DNA from 3 places in the Frankia sp. Mgl5 genome. Region 3 is predicted to be linked to each of the others. Evidence: riboswitches for the same ligand, from Rfam matches in the RefSeq annotation. Region 3 holds a riboswitch; each other region holds the start of a gene.
The links. A riboswitch is a leader RNA that binds a small molecule or an ion and turns the genes downstream of it on or off. The one in region 3 is predicted to bind cyclic di-AMP.

Region 1: it holds a riboswitch for cyclic di-AMP, as region 3 does, so the genes downstream of both, MXD62_RS06205 (peptidoglycan-binding protein) here and MXD62_RS05665 (transglycosylase family protein) in region 3, are expected to answer to the same signal.
Region 2: it holds a riboswitch for cyclic di-AMP, as region 3 does, so the genes downstream of both, MXD62_RS22930 (transglycosylase family protein) here and MXD62_RS05665 (transglycosylase family protein) in region 3, are expected to answer to the same signal.

The regions. Positions count from the first base shown of each region.
Region 1 covers NZ_JALKFY010000008.1:92,127-99,448, reverse strand. The annotation lists gene MXD62_RS06235 (hypothetical protein) at 1-922, opposite strand, end outside; gene MXD62_RS39645 (response regulator transcription factor) at 1,034-1,690, shown strand; gene MXD62_RS06225 (hypothetical protein) at 1,826-2,059, shown strand; gene MXD62_RS06220 (DUF5134 domain-containing protein) at 2,056-2,712, shown strand; gene MXD62_RS06215 (LppP/LprE family lipoprotein) at 2,843-3,445, shown strand; gene mce (methylmalonyl-CoA epimerase) at 3,562-3,987, opposite strand; gene MXD62_RS06205 (peptidoglycan-binding protein) at 4,232-5,011, opposite strand; cyclic di-AMP (ydaO/yuaA leader) riboswitch at 5,287-5,500, opposite strand; gene MXD62_RS06200 (NAD-dependent epimerase/dehydratase family protein) at 6,064-6,990, opposite strand; partial or broken gene MXD62_RS40085 (AraC family transcriptional regulator) at 7,129-7,322, shown strand, end outside.
Region 2 covers NZ_JALKFY010000675.1:45,938-53,259, forward strand. The annotation lists gene MXD62_RS22915 (adenylosuccinate synthase) at 1-277, opposite strand, end outside; gene MXD62_RS22920 (DUF3151 domain-containing protein) at 366-794, opposite strand; gene MXD62_RS22925 (transglycosylase family protein) at 1,725-2,468, opposite strand; gene MXD62_RS22930 (transglycosylase family protein) at 3,865-4,548, opposite strand; cyclic di-AMP (ydaO/yuaA leader) riboswitch at 4,555-4,802, opposite strand; gene fbaA (class II fructose-bisphosphate aldolase) at 6,349-7,322, opposite strand, start outside.
Region 3 covers NZ_JALKFY010000007.1:127,009-134,330, forward strand. The annotation lists gene MXD62_RS05655 (cell wall metabolism sensor histidine kinase WalK) at 1-1,530, shown strand; gene MXD62_RS05660 (SDR family NAD(P)-dependent oxidoreductase) at 1,668-2,558, shown strand; cyclic di-AMP (ydaO/yuaA leader) riboswitch at 2,930-3,106, shown strand; gene MXD62_RS05665 (transglycosylase family protein) at 3,119-3,496, shown strand; gene MXD62_RS05670 (MFS transporter) at 3,801-5,372, shown strand; gene ppc (phosphoenolpyruvate carboxylase) at 5,434-7,322, opposite strand, start outside.

The DNA of each region.
Region 1 (7,322 bases), on a different contig from region 3:
TGCCCGGCTGGCGGTAGTAGACCTCGAGGGTGGCGTCGCGCAGCAGGTCCCGCAGCGCCGCCCGCACCGACGCCGGTGTCGGCGACCCGATCTCCCGGCCGAGCCGGTCGGCGGTCGTCGTCAGCAGCAGCCGGCGGCGGGCGCCGACGGCGAGCAGCACGACGGGGGAGACGATCGACGCGGCCCCCTGCAACGCGACCGCGTCCTCGATGCGGCCCAGCCCGGGTTCGGCCATCAGACCCGGGTAGGTCACCGCGGCGACGAGCGCCACGAAGCCCGCCGAGAGCAGCACCGGCCCGGCGACGACCCGCTCCAGGCCCCGCGCCGTCCGGATCCGGGCGACCGCCAGCAGCACGAACGTCACGGGCACCAGGACGTAGAGGACGAGCAGGACGTCCAGCGCCGCCTCGAAACGGGCCCGGCCGACGAGCAGCGGCGCGGGCCACAGCACACCGTCGGTGAAGCCGTTCCAGGACGGCCGGGAGATGACGACCGTCAGCACCTGCCCGCCCAGCAGGATCACCGCCGCGGACGTGACCCACCACCGGTCGGCCCGGCCGCGCAGGGTGTTCCCCGGGTAGAGCAGCAGCCCCCAGGCGTAGGCCACCCAGTAGGCGGACTGGCCGAGGACGGCGATCAGCGGCAGCGGGCCGACGTCCCAGCTCATCAGCCAGGTCAGCGGGCAGCACAGGCCGCCGAGGGCCAGCAGCTCCCCACACCGGCGTGACGACGGGTCGCCGCGCAGCAGCATGCCGGCGACGACCAGCGCCACCGCCACGCCCACGTTCGGGACGGCGGCCAGCCGGTGGCGCTCCCAGTACGGCCACCCGGCGGGAACGGTCGCCGCGGCCACGAGCAGCGTCGTGGCCGTCGTCGAGGCGGCGAGCCGCGCCGTCGCGGAACGCCCGGAGCCGACCGGCATCCGTCAGGTGTACCCGGGCGAGCGCGGGGTTCCTACCGGATGTTCCCCGGAACGGCCCCGGGTTATCCCGGTGCGTGACCGGGCCGTCCGGGGGACGTGAGAAGATCCGGTGTGCGTGTTGCGATCGCCGAGGACAGTGGGCTCATCCGGGAGGCGCTCGGCGTTCTGCTCGCGACCATCGGGATGGAGGTCACCGCCTCCGTGCCGACCGGGACGGAGCTGCTCGCCGCCGTGCGCGACGCCCCGCCCGACGTCGCGATCGTGGACATGCGGATGCCCCCGACCAGGACCAACGAGGGGCTGCTGACGGCCCGCGCGCTGCGGCGGGCGCACCCGGGGATGGGCGTCCTGGTGGTCACCGCGCACGACGACGACCCGTTCGCCGCGGACCTGTTCGCCGGTGGCGCCGCCGGCATCGGGTACATGCGCAAGGACAACATCACCAACCGGCAGGCGTTGAAGGACGCTCTCGAACGGCTCCGCGAGGGGCAGCCGGTCATCGACTCGCACCTCGCCGCGCGGCTGCTCGCCGGCTACCCGCAGTCGCAGCGCCTGAGCGGGCTGTCGGAGCGCGAGCGCCGCATCCTCGAGCTGATGGCCCAGGGCCTGTCGAACAGCGGGATCGCCCAGCGGGTGCACCTGAGCCCGAAGACGGTCGAATCCCACATCGCGAGCATCTTCACCAAGCTGGGGCTGCGGCCGGAGCCAACCGAGAACCGCCGGGTGCTCGCCGTCCTGGCCTGGGCGGACGCCGCCCGCCACGGCTGAGCCCGCCCGCCACGGCTGAGGCCGCCGCCAGCCTGCCGCCGGTCACCCGCCGGCGCCTCGGTGGGCGGATTCGGTCGGCTCTGCGGGCCCGACCGCTTACACTCAGATGATCTTATCGTCGTCGTGCGAGGTGCCATGAGCGGGTCGGACGCCCTGAATCGCGTCATCACGTTCTGTGGGAAGTGCAGCTGCGGCTGCCCGGAGCTCTACATCGACCACCACGCCGCGGCCGACCGCCGGGTCGTCCTCACCGACGACTTCGGCCAGCGGATCCAGATGAGCATCGAACAGCTGGAAGTCATCGTCGACGAGGCCCGGGCGGGTCGCATCAGCTCGCTGGTGGCCGCCGAGCTCGCCGCTGGGGGGTGACCCACCGCCACCCGGTGGCCGCGGACCTGGTTCCGCTGGCCGGTCCGCTGGCCGTAGCCGCCGGCGTGGCCTCAATCATCGTCGCAATGATCCACTTGTGGCGGATGCGCGCCCTGTTCCGCCGCCCGGTGGCGGCGGACGGGCCGCGTACGCACGCGTCCGCCGCGGACGGCTGGATCGAGGGCGGGCATGTGCTGGTCGCGGCCGGGATGGCGGTCATGTTCACCGGCCCCGCCCGGCTCGTCGGCTCCTGGCCGTTCCTCGCGCTGTACCTGGCGTTGACGGCGGCGCTGCTCGTCGGGCTCGTCACCCATCCCCGGTGCAGTGCGCCGGGCATGTGGTCCTGCTGTGCGCTGCTCGTCGTGGAGGCGGCGGCGATGGCGTGCATGTCCGGGGCGGCCTGCGTCGCCGGCTGGCCGCTGCGCACCGACGGGGCGATCGGCGCCTGGTGTGTCGTCATCTTCGGCGGGGCGTGCCTGGCGGCGCTGGCCGGCCCGTCGGCGCGCCGGTTCGCCGCGCCGCCGCCGGCGCGCCCGCCCGTCCGTGAGCTGGCCGCCCGGCTGATCCGGACCTTTCCGGAACCGGTCGTCCCGCGCGGATCTCGACTGATCATGTCGGGTGGAATGATCCTGATGCTTCTCGCCCGTACCTGATCGCCCGCTCCCGTACCCGTCGGGTGACCTGCTCCGAAACCGCGCATTCCACTCCCTGAGCGGGCGGCGAGCCCGAAGTGCGCCTACGGTCGGCCGGTCGGCAGATACGAGGCCCAAGGGGGCGGTCGCCATGCGTCGAGTCGTGTTCATCTCCGTACTGGCCGCCGCGGTCATCTTGAGCGGGGCGGCGTCTGCGATGTCCGCCGCGCCGACCGCGGTGCAGTCACCCCCGGCCGCCACACCGGGCGCCGCGCGCAGCCCGGGTGCTGTGGCCGGTTCGGGTGCTGTGGCCAGCTCAGGTGCCGTGGCCAGCCCGTCAGGCCCGGGCGGCTCGGCCGTCGTGGCCGGTTCGTTGAGCCTGGCGGAGGCGTCGGGCCTTGTCCGCGGCCGTGGTTACACACCGATCACCACGGACGGCTACGAGCCCACCCACGATCTCAGCGTGATCGTCGGTCGGCTGTCCACCTCGGTGGACGGCCATCCGCAGCAGGCCTTCTTCTTCCACCGCGGCCGGTTCGTCGGGACGGACGCCGTCGCGAGCGCGAGCGTGCGGTGGGTGTGGTCGACCAGCGAGGTGGTGGCGCTGCAGTACGACCTGTACCGCCCGGCGGACCCGATGTGCTGCCCGAGCGCGGGCGCGGCGAGCGTGCGGTTCCGCTGGAACGGCACGTCGGTCGTGCCGCTCGACCCGATCCCGACCAGCAAGTGGACCGCCGCCGAGAGCCGCCGCTGACCAGCGACGCAGTGCCGGTGAGACCGCCGGCCGGTGGGACCGCCGGCCGGTGGGACCGCCGCCGCGGCCGGGCCCGGGTCAGCCCCGGGGCCCGGCCGCGGTGGTCCCGCCGGAGGTCAGTGGCCCTCGGCCGCCTCGACCAGCTCGGTGAGCACCCCACCGAGGCCCTTCGGGTGCATGAACGCGATCCGGCTTCCGGATGTCCCGTGCACCGGCGTCTTGTTGACCAGGTCGAACCCGGTGACGGTGAGCGCCGCCAGCGCCGCGTCGATGTCCGCCACGCCGTAGGCGATGTGGTGGATGCCGGGGCCCTTCTTCGCCAGGAACTTCCCGACCGGGGTGTCCGGGCGCACCGGCTCGAGTAGCTGGACGTAGGAGCCGCCCGTGTCGCCGTGGTGCACCAGCAGCATCGCCTCGCGCACGCCCTGCGCCTCGTTCGTCTCCTGATGCGCGACCTTCAGGCCGAACGCCGCCTCGTAACGAGGGATGGCCTCCTCCAGCGAGGCCACGGCGATCCCGACATGGTCGATCCTGGTCAGCACAAAAATCGCTCCTGCCTCGTGGACGGGCGGCCCTGGTCGCGTCCTGCCTGGCGGGCCCAAACTCCGAGCCTGCCCGGATCCGGCCCGGCGGTCCACTGAAGCGGCAGGTCGGCCGTGTCGGGCGCGCCACCCTCGCCCGGCCACGGGCTTGGCCGCGCCGCCCGGTCGCCGCCCGGTCGCCGCCCGGCACCGGCGTGCCCGGGCCGCGACGTGGACGGCTCGACGGCCGCGCGCCGCCCCTGGATCAGGCGAACAGCTTGTCGTGGGTGAGCGGGCCCACGACGCCGTCCGGGACGAGGCCGTTCTTCTTCTGGAAGTCGACGACCATGTGGTTGGTCTGCGGACCGAACCGGCCGTCGATGGTGATCGGGTAGCCGATGTCGGTGAGCCGCTTCTGCACCAGCGCCACGTCCCAGCGGACGCCTTCGACCCCGAGCCGCATGTAGCCCGAGCTGGCGGGCGCCGGTGCCGTCGCGGCCGTCGCGGCCGTCGCGGCCGGTGTGGCGGCCGAGACCGTCCGGGTGCCGGCGCCGCCGCCCACCGCGGCCGCCGCCGCGGCGCCGCGGGACAGGTACTTCACGTGCATGCCGTTCTTGTAGGCGCTCCAGGCACCGATGCCCTGGCTGGCGCACACCTGCCGCGCGGCCCAGGCGTTGACGTTCGGGTCGTAGAGGTTGCGGCTACCGACCCAGCTCGAGTGCGCGCGCATGTTGATCTGCCAGAGGCCGCGGGAGTCCTCACCGACCGTCGCGTGGGCCGTTGTGTTGCCGCCCGACTCGGCCAGCGCCACCGCGACCCAGGTGCTCAGTGGAATCCCGCGGCAGGACGGCAGGCCCGCGTTCTGTGCCGCCTGCGCGATGGTGACGTCGGAGACGGTGGCCGCGCTCGCCGGGCCCGCGGTGAACATCAGTCCCGCCGACGCGCCGATGACGCTCGCCGCGGTGACCACGGCGGCACGGCCTCGCCCGGGTCCCCGTCCGGAGGTGTTCGGACGGCTGGACCTGCGGTGCTTTCCATGCGACATCTAAGAATCTCGTTTCTGCTATGAAGAACAGAGCTTCTGAATGTCCGGATGGGAAATTGATCCGTACACGGATCAAAAAGTTACGGCAACGATTCGCCCGGCGAGGGAAGCATGGCTCAGTGCGCCGGCGTTCTGTCGGCGTAAAAGTATTCCGGACCTGGTGGGTCTAGATTTCCTGCGTCAACCCCGGGATGCGGGCACTGTGCGGCCGCGGCGGCTGCCCGAGGGACGGGTGAAAGGCCCGCCTGGGTGATCCAGACATGCGTGCGTACACGACGATCCTTCCCGTACGCCTGCGAGGTTAGCTGTCGGGTTCGGGCCGGGAAGCCCGGTCGGCCTTTACCGCATCTGCGGCGAGGACGACTTCACCCCGAGGACGGCCGCCCGTGCGCGGGTGGCCGTCCGGAGGAACGTGGTTCCCCCGCTTCTGCCCTGCTGATCGCTAGGAGGGGACGACGGGCCTAGGGCAGAACTCGGCGTACGGCCCGTCGCTTGCTGCGAGCCAGGACACCGTAACGAACTACTAAGGGTAGTCGCAAGTACCAATTTTATTGGTCGGACGGCGCATCCTGGTCACGGTATGCACACAGGATCGAGATCGAGACACTCCGAGTAGTAACCGGCGACGCTCCGGCCCGGATTGGGTCACCCAGCGCATGTCGCGGAAGGCGTCCGTTCGCCGGAGCTCATGTCGGCGTCTGGCGGCTGGCAGCTAGCTGTAGAGCGTGATCACCTGATCGGGGCGACCGTCGACTGATCCGAGCCCCTCAGCCCCCAGTCCCACCTCCCAGACGATGTGTGGCGGGTGAGTGAGTCCATGGACTCACTCACCCGCCACGTTGAACCGGAGTTGAGGTTTGGGTTGCGGCTGAGGGGCGCGGGACGCCTCGGAGCGCGGGCTTGGGGGGATAGCCGAGGGCTAGTGCTGCAACGGCACTTGTGATGCCCGTGGTAGATGATCTTGGTTGTGGTGGTGGAGTCGTGGGCGGCCGAGCTGGATGATCTCTGCGGGCGGATCGGAGGCCGGTTCGGTCGGGCGCGGCCGTGGCTCGCTAGGCGGATCTTGTCATGGCCTGGGCGGTTTCGATCAGGACGTCGTCGAGGGGGGTCGGCTTGAGATCGAAGGTCCGTGCGGTCAGCGTGGCATCCAGGACGGCGGGCCGCTGGTAGAGGTACTGCATCTCCGGAACCTCCGCCATGATCGGATCGGAGCTGGCCAGGTTGTGCAGGTCGAGCGGTGACATGTTGACCAGGTGGGGGACGGGCGAACCGGTCAGATCCGCGAACCGCACCGCTATCTCGCGCACCGAGCCGTCGGAGACCGGGGGCACGTGCCAGGCCCGCCCCCACGCCTGGTCGTCTCTGCTGACGGCGACGAGGATGCGGGCCACGTCGCCCGGGTACCCCCAGCTGTGCGCCGCGTCCAGGTCCGCGGGGACGTGGACTGCTTCGCCGGCCAGCACGGAGGGCGCGACCATCAGGTTGAACATCGACACCGCTCCGGGGCCGATGAAGTCGCCGGGTCGCACCTCGGCGAAACGGATCCGCCCCTGTTCGTGGGCGGTGATGGCGTCCTGCCACATCTGTGCCCGGACCCGGCCTTTGATGGTGGTCGGCGACAGGGGGAGGTCCTCGGTCATCGCCCCGGAGACGGGGCCGTACCCGTACACGTTGCTGAGATTGAGGTAGCGCGCGCCGCTGCGTTCGGCTGCGGTCAGCAGCGCGGCGGCCAGCGCCGGAGTCTCGGTCGGCAGCCTGTCGTAGGCCGGCGATGCGCAGTTGAAGAGCGTGGCGGCGCCCTGGGCCAGGCTGGTCAGAAGGGCGGCGTCGCTGGCGTCCGCGGTGATCCGTTCGACGAGCGGGTGCTCCGGCCCGCCGCCGCGCCGGCTGAGTATGCGCACCCGGTCACCGGACTCGGCGAGCAGCTGTGCGGTGGCTGTTCCGGAGTGGCTGGTTCCGACGACAACGTGCAGTGACATCGAGATCCAATCATGCGGCGCGGGCTGCCCGCGGTCGGTGATGATCTCGACCGTACGTCCTCTGTTGAAGACGGTGAATGACTCACTGTCTGATATTCATGTCCCATCGTCTTCATTCGTTCCAGGTATGGTGCTGACATGGATCTGCTCAGCGACCTGCTCGGTGCCATACGCACCGGGCAGCCGTACGCGGGGCGGACAACGTGCAGGGCCCCCTGGGGAGTGCGCTTCCCGGTCGGGGACACAGCGGGGTGTCACGTTGTCCTGCAGGGTTCGTGCTGGCTCATGCCCCAGCACGGCGCCCCCGTGGCGCTCGGCGTCGGCGATGTGGT
Region 2 (7,322 bases), on a different contig from region 3:
CGTCGACTCCGCGGGCCTGTAGGCCGTCCATCTCCGAGAGCAGCACACCGGGGTCGATCACGACGCCGTTACCGATCACCGGAACGCAGTCGGTGCGGAGCACACCGGACGGAATCAGGTGCAGGGCGTAACTCTCCGCACCGATCACCACCGTGTGTCCGGCGTTGTTGCCACCCTGGTAACGGACGACGTAGTCGACGGCGCCGCCCAGGAGGTCGGTCGCCTTTCCTTTTCCCTCGTCGCCCCACTGGGCGCCGATGAGGACTAGTGCGGGCACCGGGCGAGGTTACTAGGGATATGGGCCCGTCGTGGTCCGTCCGCCAGACCCCGCGGGCCGGCGGCGGCGTTCCGTGGCCGGATGGCGGCTATGCGAGACCGAGTTCCGCGGCCGCGGCCGGGTCGCTGTCCGTGAGGAACTGCCGGCACCGGGCCGCCTCCTCGGCATCGTTGATCTCCGCCGCGGCGCGGGAGAGCGCGGCCAGCGCGCGCAGGAAGCCGCGGTTCGGCTCGTGGGACCACGGGACCGGCCCGTGCCCCTTCCAGCCGGACCGGCGGAGCTGGTCCAGGCCCCGGTGGTACCCGGTCCGCGCGTAGGCGTACGCCTCCACCGGGCGCCCGGCGCGCAGCGCGTCCTCGGCGAGGACCGCCCAGCCGAGGCTGATGGCCGGGAACCGGGCGGCGACCGTGTCCGGCGTGTCGCCGGCCCGCAGCGCGTCCGCGGCCGCCGCGTCGGAGGGCAGCAGCGTGGGCGGCGGGCCCGACAGGAGGTTCTGGTTCGCGGGCGGTGTCGTCATGACCTCATCCTGCCCGACGCCGGAGCCGTTCCGGGGTCGAGCCGCCCGCGGACGGCCACTGAACGGCCACGGACGGCCACTGAACGGCCACGGACGGCCGCGGGCCCCGCCGGCATCGCGTCGGCGCCCCGCCGGTGTCGCGACCGGCATCGTGCCGCCGCCGGCCCTACTTCTCCTGTGTCGGTTGATTTCTTCCGTAGTCTGTCTGTTGGTTTTTAGATTTCTGCTTGACGGCAATCGAGGGCCGGGCGGACCACGGCACGGGCGCGGAGGCGAGATCGGGACCAGCCCGGGACCACGGCGCCCTCGTGGAACCTCGTGCCAACGAGGCATAGCCCGACCTGCCAGACGGTCATGAGGACCCGGCGCCCGTCATCCGGAGGTACGCGTGGCCGCCGCAGGTCCGGCGCCGTCCGCCGTCCTGGCGGGTGGCGACGGCGATGTCAGGGGCTGTGCTCCGCTGGGCACCGCGGTCCCGCCCGGCCCGGCCCCACGCCCGGCCTGGTCTCGCTGCGGGTGGGCGGGCGCGCACGACGCCCGGCCCGGCGACATCCAGGCCCCGAGGCGCCTTGGCATGGACGCCGCGCGACGTCCCGCCGTGGCACCGCAGGTCGTCAGTGCCGAGCCGTGGCAGCCGCCAGCCGCTGACGGCGCTGTCAGCCGCTGGGAGCGGATGCGGGTGCCGGCCGTCGGTCGTGCCGCCAGCCGGCTGACGGCGCTGTCAGCCACTGGGGGTGCTGTCGACGGTGTGAGGGCGCTGCCGGCCGTCTCAGGGCGTGCGGACAGCTGTCGACGCTGTCAGCTGTCGGCAACGTCCGCTGACGCCGCCGACGTCGGCCGTCGACGGTGGTGTCAGGTGAAGCCCGGCGCTGCCGGGATGCCCGGCGGGTGGTCCGGTGGTGCTGTGTGTCCGGCGGCGCTGATGGTGTCTCAGCCGTTGACGGTGACGTTCCACAGGTTCTGGCCGACCACGCCGGGCTGACCGTCACTCACTCGGGTGAGGTACGAGTAGAGCGCGGCGATGCCCTGCGATTCCGGGCCGAACTTGCCGTCGACGGTCAGGACGAACCGGCGGTCGCGCATCTCCGCCTGCCATATGAAGGCGTCCGCGCGCACGTCGTCGCCCATACCGACGTTCAGCGCCTCGCCGCCGAACTGGCCGCCGACCTCAGCCCGAGCGCGCTCGAGCGTCATGGGCGGCTCGGCCGGCGTCAGGGCCTGGGCGATCACGTCGCCGCCGGCACCGGACGACGCCGGCGCCGGGCCGTTCCTCGTGAGGCCGAGCTTGCTGGTGCAGCCGGGCCATGGTGACCAGCCGCGGCTGTCGTACAGCTTGTACGCGGCCTCGTCCTGCATCGCGGGAGGAGCCTGGTCGGGTCGGCCGGGGTAGCCCAGGCCCGTCCAGGTGCGCTGGTCGAACTGGTAGGCACCGTAGAAGCCGTTGCCGGTGTTGATGGCGTAGTTGCCGCCCGACTCGCACTTGCGGAGCTTCGCGAAGTCGTCGGCAGTCGCCGCTCCCGCGGGAGCGGCGGTCACCGCGAGCCCGGTGCCGACCAGCGCCGTCACGGCGCCGGTGGTGCGCAGGACCCGAGTCGCGGTGGACGGTCCCTGGGTCGCTCGGTGCCTTCCGCCACGGCCATTGGAACGGGCGGGAACACGATCATGCGATCGCATCAGAGTCCTTCCCGTCGCCTACGGGGTGAGCTGTCGGGTTCGGGCTGGAAGTTGCCCGGTCGGCGCCGCTGGCCCGGAGCCCGTCCTCGCGGATCGGTGTGCTCCCGGCCGCATGTTTCGCCGGCTTAACCCCTAGGACGCCGGGGGGCGTCCGGATGGTGGGTCCCCCGCTCCTGCCCGATGTTGTCCGTGCTCGTTCCGGCCATGGGGACGGGGGCAGGACTCGGCGTCCGTCCGCATGGCCTCGCCCGGGGAGGCGAGTGGGCGGAACTGTAGCGAGATCTAGCTAGACGGCGCAAATTCGGGCGGCTAGTGGGGGATGCGAAAGGACCACATCGGAGCTACCCGAATGGGCTGATTGACGTGTGACGTAGCCGATCGTGACGAGAAGCACTGATCCAGATGACGTTACCGCCAGGCCGCGGACGGCTGTCCGCCGGGGTGGGTCGGGCCGCGTGCCGTCGCGTCTCGACGGCTCCTCTAAAAGTACGTTTGTCGTTCGTTTGTAGTTTTTTCCTAGATAATTACGTTCTGTATATCTAACGTGACTAGATGGAGATTGATGAGTTGTGGGCCCGGGGGCACGGGGCGGGGCGGAGGGAGGACCTGCACGGGCGACGGGATCGGGCTGGCCGTCCGCGGTGGGCGTGTCCCGGCCTGTGCGGGACACGCCCACCTGCCGGGATCACCGGCGTGGACGGCTCCTCCTGCGGCCTGGGCCGGAGGAGATCATGCGGCGGGCTCGACCTAGCCGAGTCGGCGGCGGGTCGCGCGCCGCGGCGACTTGGCTGCCGGAGGGTTCGTCCGATCATCGGGTGGATCACGGATGAGAACACGGCCCCCGGCATCGGGACTTCGACGCAGGCTTGCCGCCTGAGTCCGTACCGCCTCCCGTGCCGCGCGGATCGTTGGGGCGATCCGCGCACCGCCCCCGCCCGCACGGCGGGGTCTGCCCCGTGCGGGCGGGTCGTACGGTCCTGGCGCCGGCGGGTCTTCGCTGCCGACGAACCGGGGCGACGCAGAGTGCCGAGCTCGTGCTGGTGGGGGAATCGCGGTTGCGACAGCACGTGGTCAGCCGCGGGCGGGATGTCCGGGGACACACCGGCTGGGCGGAGTTGGAACACGGATGATTCGCCGGCGTCCGGTTCGAGGGCCTGAGTCCTTGGAGGGATGGCTCACCGCGACGGGCGCGGGTGGGAGGCCTCATCCGGGGGAAGGACGCCTTGCGAAGGGGGCTCGACCGGTGCGTGGGGGCCACCGCGACCGGGCGGCGGCGTGGGGGCGGCCGTCAGGAGGGTGCGGTGGGTCGGTTCAGGCCAGCGGGGGAGCGGTCGCCGCGTGCGGCGGTGGCCGTCAGACGGTCCGGCTGGTGACCGAGTGCGCCGGTCGGCAGGCGTCAGCCGAAGGTGGCCGCCCAGGTCTGCGGACCCAGGACGCCGTCCACCACGAGGCCGCGTGCGGCCTGGAAGTCACGCGCCGCGGCCGCGGACCGTGGTCCGTAGCTGCCGTCGACCGTGAGGGGGTAGCCGAGGGAGGTCATCTTGGCCTGCCAGGAGCGGACTTCGTCGCTGACCTGGTTGACCATCGACGCGGTGTATGTCCGCGTCAGGTTTGGGACGCCCGCGGCTGCGGGCTGGGCGACCAGCGAGGTGCGCTCGGCCGCTCTGGACGCCTGGACCCCGGCGCCTGATGACGACGCGCCGGGCAGGAGCTGCTCGGAGCCCATTCCGCTCCCGCAGACCGGCCACTGGCCGAACCCGGAACGGAGTGCGAGTTGCAGTGCCGCTGCGTCCTGCACGGCGGGCGGAGCCGTGTGTGGCAGCCCCGAGTAGCCGAGGCTGCGCCAGGTGCCTGGCGAGAACTGGTAAGCGCCATAGTAGCCGTTACCGGTGTTCGTCGTGTAGTTACCGCCGGACTCGCATTGCCGCAGACCTTCCCAGGTCGTGGCGGCGTTGGCCGGCTGGCTCAGGGCGAGTGTTCCGCCGACCGCCGCGGCGATGACGGGGACGGAGACGAGAGTGCGGGCCCGGCTGCGGGTACTGCTGCGGCGTTGTCGGCCACTGGTACGTGCGTCGGACATGCGTGAGTTTTCCTTCCCCACGCCTGCGAGGTGAGCTGTCGGGTTCGGGCAGGGAAAAAGCCCGGCCGCCAAGTCAGGAACTCCGGAAATCCTGTGCCTTCGGCAACGGAGGACAAGATTCCTCCTCGTGTCGTCGGCGTTAGCGGCTTCACCCCAAGGTCCCCAGAATCGGCGACCGGGTATTGGTTCCCCCGCTCCTGCCATCGGGTTTCTGTTTCCAACGGATGGGGGCAGGGATTCGGCGTGCCACCCGTCGGGTGCCCGGCCTGTCTCCGGGCACGGCGAAGACCATAACCACGCCGTCAGGTCGAATGACAAGCACTGAATGCCTCAGGTGAAAAAGAGCACACCGCCCGGTGGCTGCTTGAGGTTTGATCGTGGTGCTGGTATCGCGCGCGCATGCGCGCTCATTAACTTGGCGACCGCGTCGTGGAGGGTGGTTCGTACCGACAGATCACACTGGTGAAAGATCGTTACCATTGGGCGTGCTGTCGGCAATCGAGCCGAATATGAGAGAAGGCTACCCGCGGCCGGCCAGGCCGTCATCAAGCGGCTAGAAAATTCATATCTTCGTGCTGATGTATGCCCGCATGCCGTGATGTGTGAGAAACGTAACTGTAACTATGAGTTAACTTGTTGGGGTACTTCTGTGACTGCTTGCGGGGTGGTGGCCCCCCTCGGGGTCGGGTCGGTACGTCCCGTTCGCCCCTCGGATCGATCTTGGTTGAGATGGGTCCGTGTGTGTCTCTCGCCCGTGATCGGGCGATCGCGTGGGCTGTCTGGTGCCTCTGTGCGTGCCCCGAAGTAGCCCCGTTCGGGCGGGAATCCGAGCTGTCCCGCGGCCCCGCGGGCGGGGTGGCGCGCGGTTCGGCCACGGGTGTGCGTCTCGGGACGGGCCGGGAGAGGTATCGCCGGGGCGCACGAACGGGTGCGCTCGGGACGCCACGGGGGGCGCTCGGGTCGCCGCGGCAGCAGCGTTCGGCGCGCGGCGGCATGTGTCGGCATGTGTCGGGTAGGACGCATCGGGGCCGCTGAGACACATAGGAGCCCACGCGAACACTGCGTCCGGTGCGAACTCCGATGGGTCGTGCGCGTGGTCTCAGCAGGCTTTACCCGATCCGCAACCCGTGAGGGGCCTGTGGTGGGCTGTGGGCTTCGGAGTGCCCTGGGTTGGTATGGGCGCCGATGTCGCGCCGACCACCCGCACGATCTTCATGAGGCCTCGCCGGGCGGGCGACGCCTCACATCCACTTCGATGGGTGCGCTTCCGCATGGATGTGAGCGGGTGCACACTCTGTTCCGAGTTGGCGCCGTGTGCTCCGCTGGGCACCGCGCGTCCACGATAGCTTTGTGTGCCTATTTGGGCACTATGCGTCCCAGGTTTCATTGGGTGTCCGGATGGCACTGAGCGTCCCGGGCGGCATCGGGCGGCATCGGGCCTCCCGGGCGGCACCGGGCGAGGCGCCCCGTCCCGGGTAACGGTGCGTGTCCCGACGGGTGCCTCATTGTTTCCGGGAATGTGGTCCCCCGGGCGCGCGGCGCTCAGGGGGTTCCGGTGCCGCCGTCCGCGGCCGCGGCCGGCGGCCGCCCGAAGAGCAATGAGGAGACACGGCGTCGGGACATAAGGAGAGCGGAGCCATGGAGCGGAGCCATGGGGAGAACAGTGCCGCGCGCGGCCGAGGGCCACAGCCCGGGACACATGGACTCCGCCGGGCATAGGAGTACTCCCGGGGACAGACGTCCCCGGGAGGGAGAGGAGCGGATCAGGTGACCGTCGGGCCGTGAACCGGACGGGGCCGGTCAGACCCCGATCGACCGGCCGGCGGAACGCAGGTCGTCACAGGCCTGGGCGACCCGGGCGGCCATGGCGGTTTCGGCGGCCTTGCCGTAGGTGCGCGGGTCGTAGGCCTTCTTGACCCCGACCTCACCGTCCACCTTGAGGACACCGTCGTAGTTGCGGAGCATGTGGTCGACGATCGGCCGGGTGAACGCGTACTGGGTGTCGGTGTCCACGTTCATCTTGATGACGCCGTAGTCGAGCGTTTCGCGGATCTCGGAGAGGTCCGAACCACTGCCGCCGTGGAAGACCAGGTTGAACGGCTTCGCGTCGGCGGCCAGGCCGAGCTTCTCGGCCACGTACTGCTGACCCTCGCGCAGGATCGAGGGTCGGAGCTTGACGTTCCCCGGCTTGTAGACGCCGTGCACGTTGCCGAACGTCGCGGCCAGCATGTAGCTGCCCTTTTCTCCGGTGCCGAGAACCTCGGCGGTGCGGAACATGTCGCCGGGGGTGGTGTAGAGCTTCTCGTCGATGGCGCCTACGACGCCGTCCTCCTCACCACCGACGACACCGATTTCGACTTCCAGCACGATGCGCGCCGCGCGACAGTCGGCGAGCAACTCGTCGGCAATCTTGAGGTTCTCCTCGAGCTCGACCGCCGAACCGTCCCACATGTGGGACTGGAAAAGCGGGTCGCGGCCCTGCGCCACACGCTCCTTCGAGATGGCGATCAGCGGGCGGATGTAGGTGTCCAGCTTGTCGGCGGGGCAGTGGTCCGTGTGCAGCGCGATGTTCACCGGGTATGCCTTGGCGACGTGGTGCGCGTATTCGGCGAGCGCTTCCGCGCCCAGCACCATGTTCTTGATGGTCGTTCCCGAGAGGAACTCGGCGCCGCCGGTCGACACCTGGACGATTCCGTCGCTGCCGGCTTCCGCGAAACCCCGGAGCGCGGCATTGAGGGTCTGCGACGAGGTCACGTTGATGGCGGGGTAGGCGT
Region 3 (7,322 bases):
GTGGTCTCTTTGCGGGCACGGTTGCTGTTGGCCCTGGTCGGCCTGCTGGCGCTCGGCCTGGTGCTCGGCGCGTTCGGCACCCGGAACGCCGTCGAGTCGTACCTGCTCGGCCGGCTGGACCGGCAGGTGCGCGACGCCCACCCGGTGATGGAACAGACCCTGCTCGGCGGCGACACGGACCACATGCCGTACCACCACGACGCCGACGACCGGGCGCCGCGGTTCGGCACCGCGTTCCTCGTCGGCACCTACGGGGCGCTGTACGACAGCGCCGGCCGGCGGGTGGCCGAGACCAGCCCCGGCCCGAACGGCCCCGCGGCACCGACCCGGCGCCCGGCCGTCACCCAGAGCATGCTCGCCACCGCCCCGGTGCAGCCCGACCTGGCGACCGCCCCCCCGCGGACGGTCCCCGCCGAAGGCGGCGGGGACAGGTTCAGGCTGCTCGCCGAGCGCTTCGGTAACGGAGACGTGCTGGTCGTCGCGGTGCCCTTCGCCGAGATGGAGACCACTCTCGACAACGTCACCAGGATCGAGATCATCGCGAGCACGGCGATGCTGGTGGTGCTCGCCGTGCTGGCCTACGTCATCATCCGCCTCGGGCTGCGCCCGCTGACCCGCATCGAACAGACCGCCGGCATGATCGCGGACGGCGATCTCACGCGACGGGTCACCGACACGGACCGCCGCACCGAGGTGGGACGTCTCGGGCTGGCCTTCAACACGATGCTCACCGAGATCGAGGCGTCTTTCCGCGCCCGCGAGGCCTCCGAGCGGCGCCTGCGACGCTTCGTCGGGGACGCCAGCCACGAACTGCGCACCCCGCTGACGTCGATCCGCGGCTACGCCGAGATGTTCCGCAGGGGAGCGGCAAGCCGACCCGAGGACCTGGCGATGGTCATGCGGCGCATCGAGGAGGAGTCGGCCCGGATGAGCGAGCTGGTCGACGACCTGCTGCTGCTCGCCCGCCTCGACCACCAGCCCGACCTCGAGCGTGAACCCGTCGACCTGGCGGCCATGCTCCGTGACATCGCCGCCGACGCCCGCGCCGTCAGCCCGGGACGGACGATCGAGGTCGACGCCCCGCCGATCCTCGAGGTGACGGGGGACGAGGGACGCCTGCGCCAGGCCGTCGGGAACCTCGTCCGCAACGCGCTCGTCCACACCCCGCCCGAGGCGACGGTCTCCCTCACCGCCCGCGACGCCGACACGGCCGTGGACGCTGACGCCGACGCGGACGGCGACGCCGACGGCGGTGCGGCGGCCGGTGCGGCGGATGACGACCGGGAGGTCGTCATCTCGGTGATCGACCATGGGCCCGGAGTCCCCGCGGACGCCGTCGACCACGTCTTCGAGCGGTTCTACCGCGCCGACTCCGGCCGCTCCCGCGACGCCGGCGGGACGGGGCTGGGCCTGTCCATTGTCGAGGCCGTCGCCGCCGCGCACGGCGGACGGGCCGAGCACCGGCCGACACCGGGCGGCGGCGCCACGTTCCGGCTCGTCCTGCCCCGCCCCGATCCCTCTTCGTCATGAGCTGGATCGGCTCCGTTCACCGCGACCCGCCAGGCTGATCTCGGCGCGGCCGGCCGGGATCCGTCCGGCGGGCGGGATCCGTCCGGCGGACGGGACCTGCCGTGCTGGTGAGGTCTCTCGGAGCTCGTGGAGGACATGTGGTCACCTCGGCGGTCGTCATCACGGGAGCGGCATCCGGGATCGGGCGGGCGTGCGCGGAGCTGTTCGCCGCGCGGGGGTTCGGCGTGGTCGCCGTGGACGTCGACGAGGTCGGCCTGGCGGCGCTGACCCGAGCACAGTCGCGCGCCCCGCGGCCCGCCGTGGCCCCGGCGGATCCCCGGATCGTGGCGGATGCCGGTGCCGTGACGGGTGCGGATTCCTGGCCGGCGGGCGGGCCGGAGCCGCGGATCGTCCCGATGGTCGGGGACGTCTCGGTCGAGGAGACCGGGGCCGCCATGGCGGAGCTGGCGCTCGCGAGCTTCGGGCGGCTGGACGTCGCGGTGCTCAACGCCGGGATCGGCACGACGCTGCCGTGGGAGGCCCCGGGCGCGATCGACCGGCTGGACCGGATCCTCGCCGTCAACGTGCGGGGCGTCGCGATCGGGATCCGTTCGGTGGTCCCCGCGCTCCGGGCGGGCGGTGGCGGCTCAATCGTCGTGACCGCCTCCAGCGGCGGGTTGCAGAGCGAACCGGGGAACTGGGCGTACAACGCGTCCAAGGCGGCTGTGATCAACATGGTGCGGGCCGCGGCGCTCGACCACGCCGCCCAGAACATCCGGATCAACGCCGTCGCCCCCGGCCTGACCGAGACGGCGCTGACCGCGCGCCACCGCACCGACCCGGCGTCCACCGCGGCGGTGAGCCGCCGCATTCCGATGGGGCGCTGGGGGCAGCCGGGCGAGCTGGCCTCGGCCGTCTGGTTCCTGGCCTCCGCCGAGTCGTCCTACATCACCGGAACGACGCTGGTCGCCGACGGGGGCCTGACCGCGCACCACGGGGTCGTGCCTCTGCCGGCTCCGGAGGTCGCGCTGCCGACTCCGGAAATCTGACCCGGAACGGACGAAATTACGACTCGTCCGCATCAGGGGCCTGTCAACAGGTCTGGGTGGTGCCCGGACGAACGCCGGGACCATTTTCAACTTGATGCTCGTGCAACTTCTTCCCGCTTCGCGGGTCGAATTCCTGCGCCGAGGCGAGCACGTCACCCACTCTCCGTGCAATCGCTCTCGGCCATCGTGGCGGGGCGGTCACGGTGATGGGACGGTCCATTGAAGAGGAACGCGCCTGCGCGCGTGATACGCCGCCCACGGAGGATCTTCAAGGCTCCGATAGGAAATGTGGCGCTCGCCACAGAGCCTTGGCAATTGTTGGTCCGTTGTGTGTAACGTCTGCGCCGTGCTTTCGTTCAGGAAAGCGCGCACCGGGCGACACGCCGAATCCTGCCCCGCCCGGTGAACAACAAACCTCAGGGCGGGAGCGGGGGAACCAACCTTCGGGCGTCGATCACAGACGTCCTCGGGGTGAAGTCGCGTAGCGCGACCGGGTAATTCCCAGCCCGAACCCGACAGCTAACTTCGCAGGCGTGGGGAGGGGCATCACTTTGTCCGTTATGGCTTCGCGTGCTCGTAAGACCAGTCGTTCCATCCGCCGCGGCCGTGCGCTGCTTGTAGCACCGCTCCTCGCCGCCACGATCGGCGGCGGAATCGCGATGTCACAGCCCGCCAGTGCCGCGGGTCGGCCGGACGCACACCGCTTCCTGAGCGCAGTTGTGCCCTGCGAGTCCGGCGGTAACCCCCACGCGGTCAACTCGATCGGCGCGGGCGGCCTGTTCCAGTTCCTGCCGGGCACCTGGCACGGCGTCGGTGGGCAGGGTCTCCCGCAGAACGCGAGCGCCGCCGAGCAGTGGAAGCGCGCGCACATCCTGTACGCGCAGCAGGGAACCAGCCCGTGGTACGCCTCGAAGAGCTGCTGGGGCCCCAAGCTCTGACCCAGCCCCCAGGCTCTGACGCGGCCCGTCGAATGGATCTGACGCGGCCCGTCGAATGGAGCAGACAGGTGACGGACCAGCCTGGCTGAGCCTTGACTGAGCGCGACAGATGGTCCGCGGAACGCGATCGGTGGCCCGGGTGTCGACACTGACACCCGGGCCACCGGTGTTTCGGTGCCACCGGCCGCGTCGCACGAGCACGAGGAAGAACGAGCGCGAGGAAAAGAGACCTGCCGTACGCTGAACAGTCGTCCGCCCGCGCACCTGCGGCCGAGTTGGCGGCGGCCGGAGAGGTGGGTTGTCGATGGCCGAGCCGACCAGTCGCCGCAGGTTCGCCGTTCTCGCGATCTGCTGCATGAGTCTGCTGATCGTGGGGCTGGACGGCACCATCGTGAACGTGGCCCTGCCCGCACTGCGCCGGGATCTGGGTGCGTCGCCCGCGGGCCTGCAATGGACGATCGACAGCTACACCCTCGTCCTGGCCAGCCTGCTCATGCTCGGTGGTTCCACCGGCGACCGGCTCGGCCGCCGCCGGATCTTCCAGACCGGACTGGCCCTGTTCACCGCAGGCTCGCTGCTGTGCAGCCTCGCGCCCGGGCTCGGCTGGCTGGTGGCCTTCCGAATGGTGCAGGCCGTCGGCGGTTCGATGCTGAACCCGGTTGCGATGTCCATCATCACCAACACGTTCACCGACCCGCGGGAACGGGCCCGCGCCATCGGTCTCTGGGGCGCGGTGATCGGGATCAGCATGGCACTCGGCCCGGTGCTCGGCGGCGTCCTCGTCGAGACGGTGAACTGGCGGGCGGTCTTCTGGATCAACATCCCGATCGGGCTCGCCGCGCTGGTGCTCACGCACCGCTTCGTCCCCGAGTCCCGCGCGCCGAGCCCACGCCGCCTGGACCCCGTCGGACAGCTCCTTGTGATCGCCGTCCTCGCGACCCTCACCTACTCGATCATCGAGGCGCCCGCGGCCGGCTGGACGTCCGCCGAAACGCTCGTCCTGCTCGCGGTGGCGGTCGCCGCGGCGGCGCTGCTGGTCGGCTACGAGTCGCGGCGCACCGAGCCGCTGCTGGACGTCCGCTTCTTCCGCAGCGCGCCCTTCTCCGGCGCGACGGCGATCGCGGTGTGCGCGTTCGGCGCTCTCGCCGGCTTCCTCTTCCTCAACACGATCTACCTGCAGGACGTCCGTGGCTACTCGGCGCTGCACGCCGGCCTGCTGACCCTGCCGATGGCGCTGGCCACCCTGGTGATCGCGCCCCTGTCCGGCCGGGCGGTGGGGCGCTTCGGCCCGCGTCCGTCGCTGCTCGCCGCGGGTGTCGCCCTGACCGCCGGCAGCGCGGCGATGACGGGCCTGTCCCCACAGACCTCCGTCACCACCCTGATGGTCGCCTACGTCCTCTTCGGGACGGGCTTCGGCCTGGTGAACGCGCCGATCACCAACACGGCGGTCTCCGGGATGCCGCTCGAGCAGGCCGGGGTCGCGGCGGCGGTCGCCTCGACGAGCCGTCAGGTCGGCCAGTCGCTGGGCGTGGCCGTGATCGGCTCCGTCGCGGCAGCGACCGCGACAGTCGGGGCCGTCGGGGCCGTCGGCGACGGCCCGGGAGTCGGGATCGACCCCACCAGCACGGCCGCCTGGTGGGCGGTGGTCGCGGCCTGCGCCGCCGTCCTCGCCCTGGGGTTCGTGACGACGGGCACCTGGGCCCGGCGCACCGCGGACCAGACCCGGTCCCGCCTCCTGACCACCCCCGCCCCCGGGCAGGCCGCCACCCCGCAGGAGAGGACCCGGCAGGTTGCCACCCCACCGGCCGCGACCCCACAGGCTGGGAACCAGCAGGCCGCCCACCCGGTGACCGCCGAACCGGAGCCCAGCCCCTGACCCGCCACCCGCCCAGCCCCTGACCCGCCACCCGCCCGGCCCCGCGCCCGTGCTCTGACGATCAGCCCGTGTTGCGGAGGCCGGCGGCTATTCCGTTGATGGTCAGCAGCAGGCCGCGGCGAAGCTGAGGGTCGGCGGTGTCACCGGCCGCCCTGGTGCGGGCCAGCAGGGAGACCTGCAACGCGTGCAGCGGGGCCAGGTAGGCGTCCCGGACCAGCAGCGTGTGGCGCAGCACCGGCGCGGTCTCGAGCAGGCCGGCCTGCCCGGTGACGGCCAGCACCTCCCGCACCGTCCGCTCGTGCTCGTCCCGGATGACGTCGAACAGCGCGGCCGTGGCCGGGTCGACCAGCGCCGAGACGTAGCGCTGGGCGATCGCGAGGTCCGACTTCGCCAGGGTCATCTGGACGTTGCCGAGGAACGTCCGGAAGAAATGCCACGAGCGGTACATCTCGGCCAGCTCCCCGCCCGCGCCGGCCTCGCGCGCCGCCGCCAGCCCGGAACCGACTCCGAACCAGCCGGGCAGGATGATCCGCGCCTGCGTCCAGCCGAACACCCAGGGGATGGCCCGCAGGTCCGCCAGCCCTCCGGAGCCGCCGGGCCGCCGCGAGGGGCGGGAGCCGATGTTGAGGTTGCCGAGCTCCTCCACCGGCGTGGCCGCCAGGAAGAACGGAACCAGGGCCGGGTCGGCGACGAGGGAGCGGTAGGCGTCCTTCGCCGCGTCCGCGACCGCCGTCATGGTCCCGTTCCAGCCGGCGAGCGCCTGTTCGGTGAGCCGGGAGGTGCGGTGCAGGACGGACGCCTCCACCACCGCCGACAGGGTGATCTCCAGGTTCTGTCGGGCCAGCTGCGGCAGGATGTACTTGTCCGAGATCACCTCGCCCTGTTCGGTGACCTTGATCGGCCCGTCCAGGGTGCCGAACGGCTGGGCGAGGATCGCCTCGCCGGAGGGGCCGCCGCCGCGGCCGACCGATCCGCCGCGGCCGTGGAAGAGCCGCAGCACGACCCCGTGCGCGCGGGCGGTGTCCCGCAGCTCACGCTGCGCCTTGTGGATCTCCCACTGGGACGCGGTGATGCCGGCGTCCTTGGATGAGTCCGAGTAGCCGAGCATGACCTCCTGGAGGTCACCGCGTGCCGCGACCAGCGCCCGGTAGGACGGGTCGGCGAGCAGCCGGTCGAGCAGCGTCCCCGCGGCGCGCAGCTCGGCGACGGTCTCGAACAGCGGCACGAACCCGATCCGTGCCCACGCGACCGCCGGCACCACGGGCCCGTGACGTTCCGTGCCGCTTCCCGGGCCGCTGGACGTCCCCGGTGGCCGGCCGAGGCCGACCAGACCGGCCTCGCGGGCGAGCACGGCGACGGCCAGGATGTCGTCGGCGTCGCGGGTCATCGAGACGATGTAGCTCTCGATGACGCCGTCGCCGTACTGGTCCAGCGCGTGGCGCACCATGGTGAGCAGCTCGAGGGTGCGCGCCACCCGCTCCGGCAGCGGCGGCGGGACGGCGCCGAGCAGCGGGCGGCGCCCCGCCAGCTCGGCCGACAGCAGTGCGAGCCGGGCCGGCCGGTCCAGGTCGCGGTAGGGGACGTCCAGCTCGGCAAGCTGGTCGTAGATCGCGCCGAGGGCGGCGTGGTGGGCGTCGGCGTGCTCGCGGATGTCGAGGGTGGCCAGGGAGAGGCCGACGGCGCTCGCCGTGCGGATCGCGCGCCGCAGCGGCCCGTTCGCGACGAGCTCGCCGTGGCTCGCGGCGAGAGAGACCCGCATGAGCTCCAGCTCGTCCACCAGGTCGGTGGGCCGCAGGTAGTCCTTGCCGGGGACGTGCGGTGCGCCGGCGGCCAGCCGGGCGCGGGTGCCGGCCAGCCGCGCCAGGATGTAGCTGCACTTGAGCCGGTACGGCTCCTCGGCGTTGAGCCGGATGAAGCGGTCGTACACCTCGGGCAGCGCGGCGCGGTCCG